3 regions of the Neorhizobium sp. T6_25 genome follow, and region 1 is predicted to be linked to each of the others. Evidence: predicted binding sites of a transcription regulator. Region 1 holds the regulator's gene; each other region holds the start of a gene.
The links. Region 1 encodes LexA, which represses DNA repair genes until DNA is damaged. Its sites were predicted from a motif close to TGTTCNNNNTGTGTTCNG; they were not measured.
Positions count from the first base shown of each region.

Region 1 (2,265 bases):
CGGACAATGGAAGAGGGCGCTTCTGCTCGGCGATCCGACCAAGCCTGAAATGTCGCCATTCAGGGACAAGCCACCCGACGACAAGCGGCCCGGCGAGAAAATCAACGAGCGCCCTGAACTGACCCCGCAGCAATTCGAAACGGCAAAGTCGAAGATAAAACAGGCGCCTGCCGGCCGCTTCACCTGCGAGCCGACGGCCTGGTGTGCGGCAAGCACGGGCAAGGGCATCGTTATCGCAGTCGAGGACGGCCGTTATGCGGGTGCCGCCTGCGACGCCGCCAGTCTTGTCATTGCGCCGCGTGCCCGCTTCGACCAATGCCGGTCCGGCGCCCTGATGATCAATAGTGCCACGCTTCGCAAGACCGGCGCCCTGGAGATTTCCATCAACGGCGCGACCGACATTCGGCGCTGGCAGATCCGTGCCGCCATGGCGGGCGGAGATCGGCCCTGGAGCCGGCACCGCCACTATGATTGGCGAAGCCAAGGTTTCGATAGCTCATTGCCGGAACCGCTCCGGCAGATGATCAGTGATACCGGCGGATGAGGCCGACGAGCTTGCCCTGGATCTTCACCCGGTCCGGCCCAAAGATGCGGGTTTCATAGGCTGGGTTGGCGGCTTCGAGGGCGATGGAGGCGCCGCGGCGGCGGAAACGCTTCAGCGTCGCTTCCTCATCGTCCACCAGCGCCACGACGATATCGCCCGGATTGGCCGTATTGCTGTTGCGGATGATCACGGTATCGCCGTCGAGAATGCCGGCCTCGATCATCGAATCGCCCTTGACCTCGAGCGCATAGTGCTCGCCGGAACCGAGCATCTCGGCCGGCACGGCGATGTCATGCGTGTTGTTCTGGATCGCCGAGATCGGCACGCCGGCAGCGATGCGGCCCATGACCGGAACGGTCGTGGCGTTCGGTGAATCGTCGTTGGCGGCGGGTTTCTGAGGGGCTGCTACCGGCTGCGGCTTGCCGAGGCTTCCCTCGATGACGCTCGGCGAAAAACCGCGCCGTGGCTGCATGCTCGGCGAGTAGGCTTCCGGCAGCTTGATGACTTCGAGCGCCCGGGCCCGGTTCGGCAAGCGGCGGATGAAGCCGCGCTCCTCGAGCGCGGTGATCAGGCGGTGAATGCCGGACTTGGACGCGAGGTCGAGAGCGTCCTTCATTTCATCGAATGACGGCGGGATGCCGGATTCCTTCATGCGTTCGTGAATGAACAGAAGCAATTCCTGTTGTTTGCGCGTGAGCATCTTTTGGCATCCTCAGAGTCGGAAACAAATCCAGAACGGACACTATATGTTCCATATGTGTTCTGCAAGTCCCTAAATTTCTGTGAAGTATGATGATTTTTTCTTCATAGATGCGTGCCAGATATCTCGAGCCACACCACTTGCGCGGCGCGAGCCCGCTGCCAAAGTAGCTTTGCGATTCCAATTCCGGGGGCCCTCGCGTGAACGCAAGACCAATCGATCATCTCGTGCTGCCGGTGGCGGGACTTACCGCTGCGCGTTCCCGGCTCACGAAGCTTGGTTTTACAGTTGCGCCCGATGCTTTTCATCCTTTCGGCACGGCTAATGCTTGTGTGTTCTTCTCGGATGGCAGCTATCTGGAGCCGCTGGCTCTTGCCAATCGCCGTCATGCGAGCGCAGCCGCCAAACGCGGCAACGTTTTTACCGCACGCGATCTGGCTTTCCGCAAGGGACGCGACAGGCAGGGCTTCTCTGCGCTCGTTGCCGCCACGCGCGACGCGATGGCCGATCACGCGCGTTTCAAGATGCGTGGCGTCTCGGCAGGCGACGTGCTGGAATTCTCCCGCGCGATGACCTTGGCCGACGGTTCCGAAACCCAGGCGAGCTTCCGGCTGGCTTTTGCGGGTGATGACCGGGCGCCCGACTTCCTGATGTTTTCCTGCCAGCGGATCAATCCCCTGCCGGCCGATCGCGGCGAACTGGAGCATCATTCCAATGCGGTCATGGGGCTGAGCGAGATCATCCTGTCGGCATCGGCGCCCTCCGATTTCGCGCCCCTGGCCGAGCAGGTGCTGATGACAAAGGCCAAGCCGGAGGCTGCATCGCTCGAGCTTGCCGCGGCCAATGCCCGCATTCGCATCCTGCAGGATCACGAACTCGAAGCGGAATTCGCCCTGCCGTCGACCCCGGATGCCGAGGGGCTGCACGGCCGGGTGATCATCTTCAAGACGGCCGATCTTGCCGTGACAGAGATCACCCTTGCTGCTAATGACGTCGCATTCGTCCGCCGGGAGGGCCGTGT
Region 1 is NZ_PVBL01000007.1:188,324-190,588, forward strand. Features, by position in the region: gene C5L10_RS12140 (ComEC/Rec2 family competence protein) at 1-544, shown strand, start outside; gene lexA (transcriptional repressor LexA) at 525-1,244, opposite strand; gene C5L10_RS12150 (VOC family protein) at 1,445-2,265, shown strand, end outside.

Region 2 (2,265 bases), on a different contig from region 1:
CTTTCACCGTCTTGGTGCCGAAACCCGGTACCCGCAGCAGCATCTCCTTCTCCGCCCGGTTGACGTCCACCGGGAACCGTTCGCGGTGGCCGAGCGCCCAGGCGAGCTTCGGGTCGAGATCGAGGTCGAGCATGCCGTCGACCTGGGTCGCGGTGATCTCGCCGATCTCGAAACCGTAAAACCGGTAGAGCCAGTCCGCCTGGTAAAGCCGATGCTCGCGCATCAGCGGCGGCTTGATCAGCGGCAGGTTCTTCGACGAATCCGGTATCGGGCTGAAGGCGGAGTAATAGACGCGCTTCAGGCCGTAACTGCCGTAAAGCCGAGCGCTGGTCCCGAGAATGGTCGCGTCGCTGGCGCCGTCGGCACCGACGATCATCTGGGTGCTCTGTCCGGCCGGCGCGAATGTCTTCCTGCGCTTCGTCTGCAGCGTCGGATCGGCCATTTCCTCGATCTTCAGCCTGAGCTTGCCCATCGAGCGGCGGATGTTGTCCGGCCGCTTTTCCGGCGCGAACTTGCCGATGCCGCTGTCGGTCGGCAGTTCGATATTGATCGACAGCCGGTCGGCATAAAGCCCGGCCTCCTCGATCAGATGCGCAGAGGCCTCCGGAATGCTTTTCAGGTGAATATAGCCGCGGAAGCCATGGGTGGTCCTGAGTTCCCTGGCGATCCGCACCATCTCCTCCATCGTGTGGTCGGAGGAGCGGATGATGCCCGAGGACAGGAACAGGCCTTCGATATAGTTGCGGCGGTAGAATTCCAGCGTCAGCCAGATCACCTCTTCAGGCGAAAAACGCGCCCGCTCCACATTGCTGGAGGATCGGTTGATGCAATAGGCGCAGTCGTAGATGCAGAAATTGGTGAGCAGGATCTTCAGGAGCGATATGCACCGGCCGTCCGGCGCATAGGCGTGGCAGATGCCGGAGCCCTCTGTCGAGCCGAGCCCGCCTGTCGCGGACGAGTCCCGCTTCACAGTTCCGCTGGAGGCACAGGAAGCATCGTATTTGGCGGCATCCGAAAGGATCGCCAGGCGTTCTTTCAGCGACTTCTTCATTAGTATGTTCACTAAATGTTCTTTTTCGGTCCGTCAAGTCATTGACAAATGGTGCCGCTTGCATCCACATGCCCAAGGAGGGGCACACGGACAGGGTTTCGAAATTCCTAGCACTCGCTGTCGAAATTCTGTTATAGTGACCTACATTCTGATTTTACGATGGTTCCGAAGTTTCGCTCCGGAACCTGTTTATTTTTGTGTCCGCGGCATCCGCGGGCATGCGCCTGAAGGACAAGGAAATGGTTGAAAAGGTACCGATGACGCAGAGCGGTTTTTCCAAACTGCAGGAAGAGCTGCGCTGGCGCCAGCAGGAGGAGCGTCCCCGTATCATCGAGGCAATTGCAGAAGCGCGCGCCCATGGCGACCTTTCGGAAAACGCCGAGTACCATGCTGCCAAGGAGGCCCAGAGCCATAACGAAGGCCGCATTACGGAACTCGAAGATCTGACAGCGCGCGCCGAGGTCATCGACCTCTCCAAGATGTCCGGCTCGAAGATCAAGTTCGGCGCGACCGTCAAACTCATCGACGAGGACACCGACGAGGAAAAGGTCTACCAGATCGTCGGCGACCAGGAAGCCGACGTGAAGGCCGGCCGTATCTCCATCTCTTCGCCGATCGCGCGTGCGATGATCGGCAAGGAAAAGGGTGATTCCATCGAAGTTGTCGCCCCCGGCGGCTCCAAGGCCTACGAAATCCTCGCCATTTCCTGGGGCTGACCGCCCGTGGGTAAAAGCGGCGATCCCGCCATCATCGATATCCGTGACGTCGAAGTGATTGCGCCGAATTTCAAGCGGCGGCTCTCCGGCGTCACGTCAACGATCATCCAGCTCGTGCCAGTCCAGAGATCGCTCGGCCAGAAGGTCGCAGCGCTTGGCCCCGGCCTGCCTGCCGATCTGCCGCATATCCGTTACCGCGACATCTTCCGCCTCTGGTCGCCGCCGCGCGGCAAACGGTGCCGGATCTGGCACGCGCGCCGCAATATCGAGATGCTGCCGGCAATTTTCATGCGCGACGTGCTGCGCATGTCGCTGAAGATCGTCTTCACCTCCGCCTCGCAACGGCACCATACCGGCTGGACGAAATGGCTGGTCTCGAAGATGGATGGCGTGATCGCCACCAGCGGCAAGACGGCCGATTACCTGGCGGTCAAGAACACCGTGGTGCTGCACGGCATCGATACCGTCCGCTTCTCGCCGCCATCGGACAAGGCTGAG
Region 2 is NZ_PVBL01000008.1:255,381-257,645, forward strand. Features, by position in the region: gene C5L10_RS13870 (putative DNA modification/repair radical SAM protein) at 1-1,051, opposite strand, end outside; gene greA (transcription elongation factor GreA) at 1,291-1,767, shown strand; gene C5L10_RS13880 (glycosyltransferase family 4 protein) at 1,798-2,265, shown strand, end outside.
Region 2: the regulator LexA is predicted to act here: its motif matches at 1,057-1,074, upstream of C5L10_RS13870 (putative DNA modification/repair radical SAM protein).

Region 3 (2,265 bases), on a different contig from region 1:
ATCGGCACCGGAATGAAGCCGAGCATGATCGGCGGCACGAGACCGAGCGCCACGATAATGGCGGCGAAAAGGGCGGCCAGAACGAGATCACGGGTGGTCATGCTATGCGAATCCCCAGTTTTATATGAGGTCATTTCTGCGCCCGGATGCCACGTGCGTCAATGGCAGCGGCAATCTCGTCGGCGTTTTTGAGGGTCAGGATGATCAGCGGCACCGCCAGCGTCAGCGGCCGGACCTTCAATCCGCGGGCGCGGTGCGCGTCGCGGATTGCCTGGTATCGGCTGAGTATCTCCGGCACGAAACGGATGACCAGACCGATCGCAAGCCCGATATCCGCGGCCCTGATGAGCCCCAGCCGCTCCAGCGGCATGGCAAGGCGGGCGATCTCGTCGATGAAATCGCCGGTGCTGGTGGTCGCCGTCACCGCCGCGGCGAAGAGGGCAAGTGCCGTCAGCCGCGTGACGACGATCAGCGCATCGTGACGGCCGTTGAGGACAAGCGTGAAGATCGCGACGATGACGATGGTCAGCAGGACCGGCCGCAGCCGCAGCCAGGACTGGCGCCATCCGAGCCGCAGCGACGAATAGACGATACCGCCGAGCAAGGCCGCGACCGACAGAACGGTCGGCGAATGGACAAGGAAAAGGACAAGGCTGAGCGCGGCGAGGCCGAGAAGCTTTGCCCGCGGCGAAAGCCGGTGCAGAAACGTGTCGCCTTCCACGTAAAGCGTCTTCATGCCGCAAGCTCGCGGTAGTGCGCAATGACTTCCGCAGGGGCGCCGTCATAGGCGAGGCGGCCTTCGTGGAAGCACAGAACCCGGTCGAAATCGGCGATCAGGCCGAGGTCATGGCTGATGACGACGACATTTTCGTCGAGCCCGTGGATCGTCCTCTCCACGAGATCACGGTTTCGGAGATCCAGCTGGTTGGTCGGTTCGTCCATGATCAGGATGTCCGGCCGGGTCACCAGAACCGAGGCAAGCGCCGCCAGCTGCAGTTCTCCGCCGGAAAGTTCGTGCACACGCCGGTCGGCCAGATGGGCGATGCCGAACCGGACAAGTACGGCCTCGATCGCCGCCTCCGTATCCTCCTTCGAGAGCTTTTGGCTTTTCAGCCCGAGCGCGATATCTTCTTTCAGGATCGGCAGGATGATCTGGTTCTGCGGGTTCTGGAAAATGAATCCCGCCTGGCCGCGAACCCTGTCGCCGTCTTTCACGGTATCGAAGCCGTTGACGGTCACCTGGCCTGTGGCCGGCAGCACCAGCCCGTTGATCATCCGCGCGAAGGTGGTCTTGCCGGAACCGTTGAGGCCGATCACGCCGATCCGCCGTTCGCTGAGCGACAGCGTCAGAGGATGAACGACGGTGCGTCCCTCGAAACGCGCTTCTGCCTGTTCGAAACGGATATCCAAGCCTGTCCCTCGATGTTCAGCGGTCTATAGACCGGAAGATGGGGAAGGGGAATGCGGAACCGAACGTGAACATTGAATCCGGCGCGGCGGTATCCTAGTCTAGATGCCATGGCGATTCTCATTCCGAACGATCAGGCCCGCAGAATATTCCTCGAACGGCAGCAGCTCTGCGAACCGCCCGGCCGGGCGTTGACCAAAGCCGGCCTGCTGCAGCTCATCGACGATCTCGGTTTCGTCCAGGTGGACAGTATCGCCACGGTCGAGCGCGCCCACCACATGATCCTGTTCTCGCGCAACCAGACCTACCGCCGCGAGCACCTGACCGCGCTTCTGGAAAAGGACGGCGAGCTGTTCGAGCACTGGACGCATGACGCCTCGATCATTCCGGCGAGCTTCTTCCGCTACTGGAAACACCGGTTTCGCCGCCGCGAGCCGATCCTCGCCGAACGCTGGAGGAAATGGCATGGCGAAGGGTTCGATGCCGCCTTCGAGGAGACCTTCCAGCATATCGCCGAGAACGGCGCGATCATGTCCCGCGACATGAAGGCTGACGATCACAAGTCCGGCGGCTGGTGGAACTGGCATCCGAACAAGACGGCGCTCGAATATTACTGGCACACCGGCAAGCTGGCGATCGCCGGCCGCGTCAACTTCCAGAAGATCTACGACCTGATGGAGCGGGTGATCCCGCGGCAGCATCACGAGCCGGAAGTGAGCCACGAGGAATTCATCGACTGGGCCTGCCGCGGCGCCATGACCCGCCTCGGTTTTGCGACTTCCGGAGAACTTGCCGCCTTTTTCGATCTGGTCACGCCGGACGAGGCAAAGGAGTGGGTGAAGGCCCATCGCGACGAG
Region 3 is NZ_PVBL01000005.1:223,975-226,239, forward strand. Features, by position in the region: gene C5L10_RS09295 (biotin transporter BioY) at 1-101, opposite strand, end outside; gene C5L10_RS09300 (energy-coupling factor transporter transmembrane protein EcfT) at 131-736, opposite strand; gene C5L10_RS09305 (energy-coupling factor ABC transporter ATP-binding protein) at 733-1,410, opposite strand; gene C5L10_RS09310 (winged helix-turn-helix domain-containing protein) at 1,519-2,265, shown strand, end outside.
Region 3: the regulator LexA is predicted to act here: its motif matches at 1,465-1,482, upstream of C5L10_RS09305 (energy-coupling factor ABC transporter ATP-binding protein).